2 regions of the Lysinibacillus sp. FSL L8-0126 genome follow, and region 2 is predicted to be linked to the other one. Evidence: a T-box and tRNA genes for the amino acid it is inferred to sense, from the RefSeq annotation. Region 2 holds a T-box; the other holds one or more tRNA genes.

Region 1 (5,256 bases), 1.9 Mb from region 2:
GCTGATTCCTCTGCTTCTTCAAACAATTTAAACTGCTGAGCAGCTGTATGATGATCGACAATGCTCACGCCTTGTTCTTTAAAAGAATGAAGGACAGCAATATTAAGCTCCACTAATGCACGATCACGCCAAAGTGAAGCTTGCTTGGTTGTATCAAGATTAAAAACCTCCGCAATAGCTGGTAGCATATTATAACGGTCATGATCTGCTAAATTACGTGCACCGATTTCTGTCCCCATATACCAGCCATTAAAGGGTGCGGCTTGGAAATCAATGCCTGCCATTTGAAAACGCATACTTGAAATTATGGGTACAGCATACCATTTCATTCCTAATTTCTCTACATCCACTGACTCTGGATGACGAATTGGCACCTCTAAAATATATTCTACAGGAATTGTAAACAGCTGCGGAGCTCGCTCATCTACTTGTATAACAAGAGGTAACACATCGAATGGTGTCCTCTCACTTTTCCAACCTAACGATTCACATACTTTAGTAAAAACAATAGAATGTGCATCACCAATAACGCCAGCTTCCGTTTCATAGCCTGCATAACGAATTAGCTGATGATTCCATATACGCACCCTGTTCGAAGCAAATACTGTTATTGTTGGACGGATTTTTCCACTATTTGTTGCATAATCGATATGCTCCAGTAGTTTTTGAAAAATATCCTGTTCATCTAAAACGGCACGTGCATCTACTACATGCAATGATTGCCAAAACAGACGACCAATACATTTGTTACTATTACGCCACGCCACCCGTGCACCAAAAGCTAGCTCCTCTGTTGTTGGGTCGTACTCACCTGCATTCTTAATCTGTTGTAATCTATTCGCTAACCAACGCTCTGATTCATCTTGTTCTGTCTGATATAAACTTAAAAATTGCTGGATCTCCTGTATATTCATTTCGATTCCTCCACTTATCCTCATATTAGAGGAACAAAACGACAAGCACCACGAAAATAGCTATAAAAAAACATACATATTGCATATATGAAATAGTTTGTTCAAATTTATAATGAATCGAATCATGATTAGAAGATATTGTGAATGAAGAAGGAAAAGAGGTGGGCGACATCTTATAGAAAGGAGAAACAAAATATTAGTCATGTAAAAAAGCTACTGAACCATTGATAGCGGATTCGTAGCTTTCACTCTTTACTAATGTATCATTTATTGATAAAAGAAAAAGCATGTAACACAATATTTGTGCTACATGCTTGATGACCCGTACGGGATTCGAACCCGTGTTACCGCCGTGAAAGGGCGGTGTCTTAACCACTTGACCAACGGGCCGTGGCTCCGAAGGCAGGACTCGAACCTGCGACAACCTGATTAACAGTCAGGTGCTACTACCAACTGAGCTACTTCGGAATAATGATGGGCCTAAATGGACTCGAACCATCGACCTCACGCTTATCAGGCGTGCGCTCTAACCAGCTGAGCTATAGGCCCATTTTGGAGCGGGTGATGAGAATCGAACTCACGACATCAGCTTGGAAGGCTGAGGTTTTACCATTAAACTACACCCGCAAATAATGGTGGGTCAGGACGGAATCGAACCGCCGACACTTAGAGCTTCAATCTAATGCTCTACCAACTGAGCTACTGACCCAAAATGGAGGAGGTAGAGGGATTCGAACCCCCGCGCGGTGTTACCCGCCTGTCGGTTTTCAAGACCGATCCCTTCAGCCAGACTTGGGTATACCTCCAAAAATATTGAACTGGTGGAGCCTAGCGGGATCGAACCGCTGACCTCCTGCGTGCAAGGCAGGCGCTCTCCCAGCTGAGCTAAGGCCCCATTTATCATAAAAAATGGTCGGAATGACAGGATTCGAACCTACGACCCCTTGGTCCCAAACCAAGTGCTCTACCAAGCTGAGCTACATTCCGAAAACATAAATTTATTGGCGCGCCCGACAGGAGTCGAACCCATAACCTTCTGATCCGTAGTCAGACGCTCTATCCAATTGAGCTACGGGCGCAATATTCATTAAAAAACGATGAGCCATGAAGGACTCGAACCTTCGACCCTCTGATTAAAAGTCAGATGCTCTACCAACTGAGCTAATGGCTCGTAAAAAAGAAAAATGGCTGGGGTACTAGGATTCGAACCTAGGCATGACGGAATCAAAATCCGTTGCCTTACCGCTTGGCTATACCCCAATTTGAAAATGGGGCGACTGATGGGAATCGAACCCACGAATGTCGGAACCACAATCCGATGCGTTAACCACTTCGCCACAATCGCCACTATATAAATTATAACAGCTGTATATGAACGAGTACCTCAATACCTGGCAGGGGCAGTAGGAATCGAACCCACACCAAAGGTTTTGGAGACCTCTATTCTACCGTTGAACTATGCCCCTAAAATGGTGGAGGGGGACGGATTCGAACCGCCGAACCCTAAGGAGCGGATTTACAGTCCGCCGCGTTTAGCCACTTCGCTACCCCTCCAAGGGAATGGTGCCGGCGATAGGAGTCGAACCCACGACCTACTGATTACAAGTCAGTTGCTCTACCAACTGAGCTACACCGGCAAAAAAAAATGGCGGTCCCGACCGGGATCGAACCGGCGATCTCCTGCGTGACAGGCAGGCATGTTAACCGCTACACCACGGGACCATTTGGTTGCGGGGGCTGGATTTGAACCAACGACCTTCGGGTTATGAGCCCGACGAGCTACCACTGCTCCACCCCGCGATAATACTATACTGTTTTAAAAATAATGGTGGAGGATGACGGGCTCGAACCGCCGACCCTCTGCTTGTAAGGCAGATGCTCTCCCAGCTGAGCTAATCCTCCACGAAAAATAAGCGAAGCGATGTCCTACTCTCACAGGGGGAAGCCCCCAACTACCATCGGCGCTAAAGAGCTTAACTTCCGTGTTCGGTATGGGAACGGGTGTGGCCTCTTTGCCATCATCACTTCACTTATTCAGTTGAAAGAGTTGTTCTTTCAAAACTGGATAAACGGTTCATTGAATGTTTCAAACGTTTTGGTTAAGTCCTCGATCGATTAGTATTCGTCAGCTCCATATGTCACCACACTTCCACCTCGAACCTATCTACCTCATCGTCTTTGAGGGATCTTACTTACTTGCGTAATGGGAAATCTCATCTTGAGGGGGGCTTCATGCTTAGATGCTTTCAGCACTTATCCCGTCCACACATAGCTACCCAGCGATGCCTTTGGCAAGACAACTGGTACACCAGCGGTGTGTCCATCCCGGTCCTCTCGTACTAAGGACAGCTCCTCTCAAATTTCCTACGCCCACGACGGATAGGGACCGAACTGTCTCACGACGTTCTGAACCCAGCTCGCGTACCGCTTTAATGGGCGAACAGCCCAACCCTTGGGACCGACTACAGCCCCAGGATGCGATGAGCCGACATCGAGGTGCCAAACCTCCCCGTCGATGTGGACTCTTGGGGGAGATAAGCCTGTTATCCCCGGGGTAGCTTTTATCCGTTGAGCGATGGCCCTTCCATGCGGAACCACCGGATCACTAAGCCCGTCTTTCGACCCTGCTCGACTTGTAGGTCTCGCAGTCAAGCTCCCTTGTGCCTTTACACTCTACGAATGATTTCCAACCATTCTGAGGGAACCTTTGGGCGCCTCCGTTACCTTTTAGGAGGCGACCGCCCCAGTCAAACTGTCCGCCTGACACTGTCTCCTGCCCCGCTAAGGGGCATGGGTTAGAATTTCAATACAACCAGGGTAGTATCCCACCGACGCCTCCTTCGAAGCTGGCGCTCCGAGATCTCTGGCTCCTACCTATCCTGTACAAGTTGTACCAAAATTCAATATCAGGCTACAGTAAAGCTCCACGGGGTCTTTCCGTCCTGTCGCGGGTAACCTGCATCTTCACAGGTACTATAATTTCACCGAGTCTCTCGTTGAGACAGTGCCCAGATCGTTACGCCTTTCGTGCGGGTCGGAACTTACCCGACAAGGAATTTCGCTACCTTAGGACCGTTATAGTTACGGCCGCCGTTTACTGGGGCTTCAATTCGCAGCTTCGCTTGCGCTAACCACTCCTCTTAACCTTCCAGCACCGGGCAGGCGTCAGCCCCTATACGTCACCTTACGGTTTTGCAGAGACCTGTGTTTTTGCTAAACAGTCGCCTGGGCCTATTCACTGCGGCTCTCATGCGCTTGCACGCTCAAGAGCACCCCTTCTCCCGAAGTTACGGGGTCATTTTGCCGAGTTCCTTAACGAGAGTTCTCTCGCACACCTTAGGATTCTCTCCTCGACTACCTGTGTCGGTTTGCGGTACGGGCACCTCTCACCTCGATAGAGGCTTTTCTTGGCAGTGTGAAATCAGGAACTTCGTCCATACGGACTCGCCATCACAGCTCAACGTTACAGTGTGCGGATTTGCCTACACACACGCCTTACTGCTTGGACGCGCATAACCAACAGCGCGCTTACCCTATCCTACTGCGTCCCCCCATTTCTCAAACGGTGAGGAGGTGGTACAGGAATATCAACCTGTTGTCCATCGCCTACGCCTATCGGCCTCGGCTTAGGTCCCGACTAACCCTGAGCGGACGAGCCTTCCTCAGGAAACCTTAGTCATACGGTGGACGGGATTCTCACCCGTCTTTCGCTACTCATACCGGCATTCTCACTTCTAAGCGCTCCACCAGTCCTTCCGGTCTGACTTCAACGCACTTAGAACGCTCTCCTACCACTGACATCGTAGATGTCAATCCACAGCTTCGGTGAATCGTTTAGCCCCGATACATTTTCGGCGCAGCGTCACTCGACCAGTGAGCTATTACGCACTCTTTAAATGATGGCTGCTTCTAAGCCAACATCCTGGTTGTCTGTGCAACGCCACATCCTTTTCCACTTAACGATTACTTTGGGACCTTAGCTGGTGGTCTGGGCTGTTTCCCTTTTGACTACGGATCTTATCACTCGCAGTCTGACTCCCGTGTATAAATATCTGGCATTCGGAGTTTGTCTGAATTCGGTAAACCGGGATGGCCCCCTAGTCCAAACAGTGCTCTACCTCCAGTATTCTCATCACGAGGCTAGCCCTAAAGCTATTTCGGAGAGAACCAGCTATCTCCAAGTTCGATTGGAATTTCTCCGCTACCCACACCTCATCCCCGCACTTTTCAACGTGCGTGGGTTCGGGCCTCCAGTAAGTGTTACCTTACCTTCACCCTGGACATGGGTAGATCACCTGGTTTCGGGTCTACGACCACGTACTATTTCGCCCTATTCAGACTC
Region 2 (5,256 bases):
GACGATTGTTCACAGTGGGTATCCACCACAATTACACTAAAATTCAGACAAAAAGGAGCAGTCTCCCTGGAGATTGCTCTTTTTTTGTATTTATTATTTATTTAATTTAAGAAATCGTTTCTTACCAATTTGAATGACATCATCATTCATTAGTACAAGTGATAAATCATCCATTACTATTTTTTCTCCATTCAAGGATACTCCATTTTGCTTGATTAACCGCAGAAATTCACTCTTACTATGAATATAATCCATTGCCACTAGTTGTGGGATAATATCCACTATTCTTTCCTTATCAATTTCTAGGAGCAGTATAGGAATATTTTTTGGTATTTCCTTTCTTTGAAATGCAGCTTGGAAATAGGATTTAGCTTCCTCCATTGCTGTAGTCCCATGGTATAAGGCCGTTATAATTTCTGCTAACTGTAATTTTACATCACAGGGATTCTCTCCCATTTGCAGTCTATCTTGAATGGTTTGCACTTGTAGTGGATGCTCATCTGTTGCTAGTTCAAAATATTTGATGAGTAAGGCATCTGGTACTTCCATTACCTTTTTAAACATGACCTCTGGCGCTTCACTGACACCAATATAATTGCCAAGGCTCTTACTCATTTTTTCAATGCCATCTAAACCTTCGAGTAATGGCATAAAAATGGCAATTTGTTTTTCTAACCGCCGTTGCTTTTGTAAGGTGCGGCCCATTAAAATATTGAATGTTTGATCTGTTCCCCCTAATTCAATATCGGCCTGTAGCTCTACCGAATCATATGCTTGCATAAGCGGGTAGAAAAATTCGTGGATGCCAATTGGTATTTGCTGACGGTACCGTTTTTGAAAGTCCTCACGTTCTAACAGTCGAGCAACGGATGTCGTGGCTGCCAGCTGAATGACTTCTTCAAATGACAGCTTTGCTAACCATTCACTATTGAAACGAATAGTTGTCTTGTTCATATCTATCACTTTAAAAATTTGCTCACAGTATGTTTTAGTGTTTTGCTTGACCATGTCATCACTTAACGCGACACGGCCTTTTGCTTTACCCGTTGGATCACCAATACGCCCTGTAAAATCACCGATAACAATGACCGCCTGATGCCCTAAATCCTGCATTTGCTTTATTTTCCGTAGAACGACTGCATGCCCTAAATGAATATCCGGGGCGGACGGATCAAGCCCTAACTTAATGATTAAAGGCTTCTGCTCCTTATAGGATCGCTCTAATTTTTCGAGTAATTCCTGCTCATCAACGATTTGATGAGCCCCCTTCTTAATTATCGCTAATTGCTCTTTTGGTGTTAAAAACATATGAAACATCTCCTTGTAATATTAAATATTAATATTGCAAGCTCTATAAGAGTTCACTAATCAACTACGCCTCAGCGTAAGAGGACGGCCAAATCAAGATAAACACTTGGGCTGTAAAGGCATAAAAAAAGCCCTTAGGACTAATCCTAAGGACGTTCATGAACGTGTTACCACCTTTTTTCGAGAGCTATTCACACAGCCCTCCTCAATAAGTACAGCCATAGCGATACTTTTGCAATGATTACGGATGCAACTCCGTCGTAGCCTACTAAAATTTCGGTACGCAGCTCCAAGATGTATTCACTTTAATATCCCTTGCGCCTCTCAGCAACCGGCTACTCTCTGTCAGTTCGATTAAAGCTACTCGTTCTTTTCCATGCCTTTCACTCTTATACTCCGAAATGCAAAAACAAATCTTCGTTATGCAGATATTTAAATTTATTATAATTGCTTATAGTAATTTGTCAATCAAAAAAGAAAAGAGAGACCTCAACTTGAGATCTCTCTTTTGTTATTTGACGGAATCCTGTTTTAAATTACCTGTCTTTTCATCATAGAAACGTAGCAGGTCTCCATTTATGATAGCATCGGAATTTTCCAGCTCCATTGTCGCACGATCAGCATATGACTGGCATGGCTCACCATCTATTTCTTCACCAGTTGCTTTGTCATAGCAAGCTTCTCCAGCATAAACATATTTATCTGTTATAAAGCGTCCATCACGGAAGACAACAAAATCCTCATGCTCTGGAGAGAATAAATCTGCACCCATTTGCATGTCTTTTGACGTTTCAACGCCAAGAAGATGTAAGATTGTTGGACGTAAATCCATTTGTCCTGAAATCTCTGTCATTTCTTTACCATCGTCAGATCCTGGGATATGGATGAATAAAGGCACTTCTTGAAGCAATGCATTGTCCATTGGTGTAATTTGTTCTTTTCCTAAATATTGTGCCATCGCTTTATTATGGTTTTCAGAAATACCATAATGGTCTCCATACATTACGATAATAGAGTTATCATAAACACCTTGATCTTTTAACTCTTGGAAGAAGTCTTTTAAAGCTTCATCCATATAACGTACTGTCTGGAAGTAACGATTTAATGTACCTGAATTTGAATCATATTCAGGAATCATAATATCTTCAGGATCCAAAGTGAATGGATAGTGGTTCGTTAACGTAATTAATCTTGAATAGAATGGCTGTGGCATGTCTTTCATTAAAGCAGCAGATTGCTCTAAGAATGGTGTATCTTTCATACCCCAGTTGACAGCTTGCCCTTCTTCAACCGTATATGAATCTATATCGTAGAATTTATTAATTTTTAACGATTGATACATGATATCACGGTTCCAGAATGATTTATTATTCGGGTGCATGACATTTGTAAAGTAGCCATTTTCTCCAAGGCGTTCAGCCATTGAATTATACGTATTTCCACCATGCGTGAAGAATACAGCACCACGACCTAATCCAAACAATGAGTTTTCAACAATAAACTCTGAGTCAGATGTTTTTCCTAAGCCTGTTTGGTGATAGAAGTTACTGAAATAATACGTATCTTTATCTTTTGTTAAAGAGTTCAAGAATGGCGTAATTTCATGACCATTCATATCATTATTGATGACAAAGTTTTGTAAAGACTCCATCGACACAACAATTAAGTTGCGACCTTTATATTTCCCAAACATCTCTGGATTAACGGCAGCCTGATTAGAACGCACATAGTTGTTTACTTCAACTAATTCACTGCCATCCGCTAATGCACGCTGAGCAGATGATTTAGTTTGAATATAAATATCATACAAATGGTAATTGTACGTACCAATATTTTTTACTAATAATTCGCGGTCAAAACTACGTGTTAATAATTGTGGACGCTCTGTTTCAGCTAATCCTAAGTTTAAAAATGAAATTGCGACTGCTAATACAAAAAATGCACGTCGGAATTCAATATTCACTTTAAATGCTTCTTTCATTTTCGGTAAAAATTTATTCGCTAAGATTAAAATAACGACATCAACGAAATATAATACATCCCATGGCTCAACAATGGCTGCTACTGATGTTCCTAAGTCACTGAAATTACTTGTTTGGAATAATACTGGTAGCGTAATAAAGTCATTGTAGAATCGATAGAACGCTACATTTCCGTATAAAACAATGGATAAAATAACGCTGACCGTAATCAGATAACGATTTCTAGCTTTTGCTGATTTAAAGAATAGTGATAAACCATACGTAAATAGCAAGAAGCTTAATGGATTAATAAACAAAATAAATTGTTGCATTGCATTTTCAATTTTCATCTCAAAGCTTGTGTGGTAAACAATGACCGTTTTGATCCATGTTGCTATAATTGCTAGTATCATAAATGAATGTTTAGGCCACTTTATTGATTTCATTCCTAACATCCTCCCTACTTCCTTACAAAAAAATAATAATTTTTTACATTTTGTTACGGAAACAAAATATATCTTAATCCTTTTTTAACAGATAATCAACACATATCTTTTGGAAATTTTTTTCTCCGCGCTCTTTTTATGCACCAGACATCTATATATACGTTTTGGAATGTAAAAAGTTTCTTAAAAACATAAAAACAGCGGAAATCCACTGTTTTTAAGAATATTACATACTTGTTACATTATTTTCACAATACTCCATTACATTATATTTTAAACATTACTTTTTATTTTCTTCCATACGAAGTTTTGTTGTTTCTTGTCGAATGAGTAACAATGCCATTTGATAGTCTTTTATGTCTAGTACATTTGCTTTATAGAGCTCACGTATTTCATCCTCCATTAACATCAAATCGCCAATGGGATCACGTGTATAAATAAAAGTACCATATGTTTTCAAAAGTTCATAAATATCTAACATTTTATCCATTTTCGCTCGCTCCTCGTTGTGCTAGACAATCAATACGTTCTGTCGGTGTCATAATGATGTCTACTGGGCAATCATGCTCCTCGGCTGGGACACAATCAATGATTTGCTCATCAAAGAGCAGCGACATCAGCTTCCCTTTTTTATAGTTTAATACATAGCGGTCATAATAACCACCGCCATAGCCGATTCGATAGCCATTACGGTCAAAAACAACGCCAGGCACAAGGATGACATCCATGTCATTTGCGTCAACTAACTCACATCTTGCTGGAATAGGCTCACGCAAATGCATATATACAGTTTCAAGCTGGGCAAATGAATCAATAATGTAAAATGACATTGCTCTTGTTTTTGGATGACATTTCGGAACAGCGACCTTTTTACCAAGTCGCCATAATTCTTCAATTAAAAGAATGGTGTCGACTTCTGGCTTATTTGAAATGGTCATGCCAATTATATTTGCTTCTATTATATATGATTCCTGTAGCACCTTTTTTACGATAGCTAATGATTGATATTGATAAGCTTCATCAGTCATTGTCGCAAGAGCTTGTCGCATCTTATTTCGTAATGTTGTTTTATCCATCCAGGCTACCTCCTATATCATCATACTTCGTATCCTTATACCCGAAATGATTTCATAAAATGTAGAAAGCCAAAACCACTTGTGGTTTTGGCTTAATGAGCGATTACTTAGTTTCACGGTGAAGAGTGTATTTCTTCTCGCGAGAGCAATATTTTTTAAGTTCAAGACGCTCTGGATTGTTACGCTTGTTCTTTTTAGAAATGTAGTTACGTTCGCCGCAATCTGTGCAAGCTAAAGTAATGTTTACGCGCATCATTAACCCTCCCACTCTATATCAAGAATTAAAATTTGAGCATGATTTATACGACTAACCTATTATAACATAAACTGAAAAAAAATCTACCTTCATTTCATATTAAGTTTGCATATGGTAAAATATCTTATAATTACATACTACATTGAGGTGAAACTATTGGATTTATCCATCTTACTAATGAGTATCGGCATAATTTTAGTCATCCTATC

What was found. The T-box of region 2 lies ahead of tyrS (tyrosine--tRNA ligase). A T-box ahead of a tRNA ligase gene usually reads a tRNA of that ligase, here a tRNA-Tyr.
Region 1: it encodes a tRNA-Tyr, which carries the amino acid that the T-box ahead of tyrS (tyrosine--tRNA ligase) is inferred to sense. The anticodon was not compared.

What each region holds. Positions count from the first base shown of each region.
Region 1 covers NZ_CP152028.1:1,246,887-1,252,142, forward strand. Annotated here, with positions in the region: gene MHI34_RS05995 (nitric oxide synthase oxygenase) at 1-914, opposite strand, end outside; tRNA gene MHI34_RS06000 (tRNA-Glu) at 1,233-1,304, opposite strand; tRNA gene MHI34_RS06005 (tRNA-Asn) at 1,306-1,382, opposite strand; tRNA gene MHI34_RS06010 (tRNA-Ile) at 1,390-1,463, opposite strand; tRNA gene MHI34_RS06015 (tRNA-Gly) at 1,468-1,541, opposite strand; tRNA gene MHI34_RS06020 (tRNA-Phe) at 1,548-1,623, opposite strand; tRNA gene MHI34_RS06025 (tRNA-Ser) at 1,628-1,720, opposite strand; tRNA gene MHI34_RS06030 (tRNA-Ala) at 1,734-1,809, opposite strand; tRNA gene MHI34_RS06035 (tRNA-Pro) at 1,825-1,901, opposite strand; tRNA gene MHI34_RS06040 (tRNA-Arg) at 1,917-1,993, opposite strand; tRNA gene MHI34_RS06045 (tRNA-Lys) at 2,013-2,085, opposite strand; tRNA gene MHI34_RS06050 (tRNA-Gln) at 2,100-2,174, opposite strand; tRNA gene MHI34_RS06055 (tRNA-His) at 2,184-2,259, opposite strand; tRNA gene MHI34_RS06060 (tRNA-Trp) at 2,307-2,380, opposite strand; tRNA gene MHI34_RS06065 (tRNA-Tyr) at 2,385-2,468, opposite strand; tRNA gene MHI34_RS06070 (tRNA-Thr) at 2,476-2,551, opposite strand; tRNA gene MHI34_RS06075 (tRNA-Asp) at 2,561-2,636, opposite strand; tRNA gene MHI34_RS06080 (tRNA-Met) at 2,640-2,714, opposite strand; tRNA gene MHI34_RS06085 (tRNA-Val) at 2,741-2,816, opposite strand; rRNA gene rrf (5S ribosomal RNA) at 2,828-2,943, opposite strand; rRNA gene MHI34_RS06095 (23S ribosomal RNA) at 3,010-5,256, opposite strand, start outside.
Region 2 covers NZ_CP152028.1:3,194,197-3,199,452, reverse strand. Annotated here, with positions in the region: gene MHI34_RS15625 (DUF2759 domain-containing protein) at 1-40, shown strand, start outside; gene tyrS (tyrosine--tRNA ligase) at 94-1,308, opposite strand; T-box leader at 1,454-1,694, opposite strand; gene MHI34_RS15615 (LTA synthase family protein) at 1,820-3,715, opposite strand; gene MHI34_RS15610 (YqgQ family protein) at 3,996-4,205, opposite strand; gene MHI34_RS15605 (5-formyltetrahydrofolate cyclo-ligase) at 4,198-4,791, opposite strand; gene rpmG (50S ribosomal protein L33) at 4,895-5,044, opposite strand; gene MHI34_RS15595 (hypothetical protein) at 5,195-5,256, shown strand, end outside.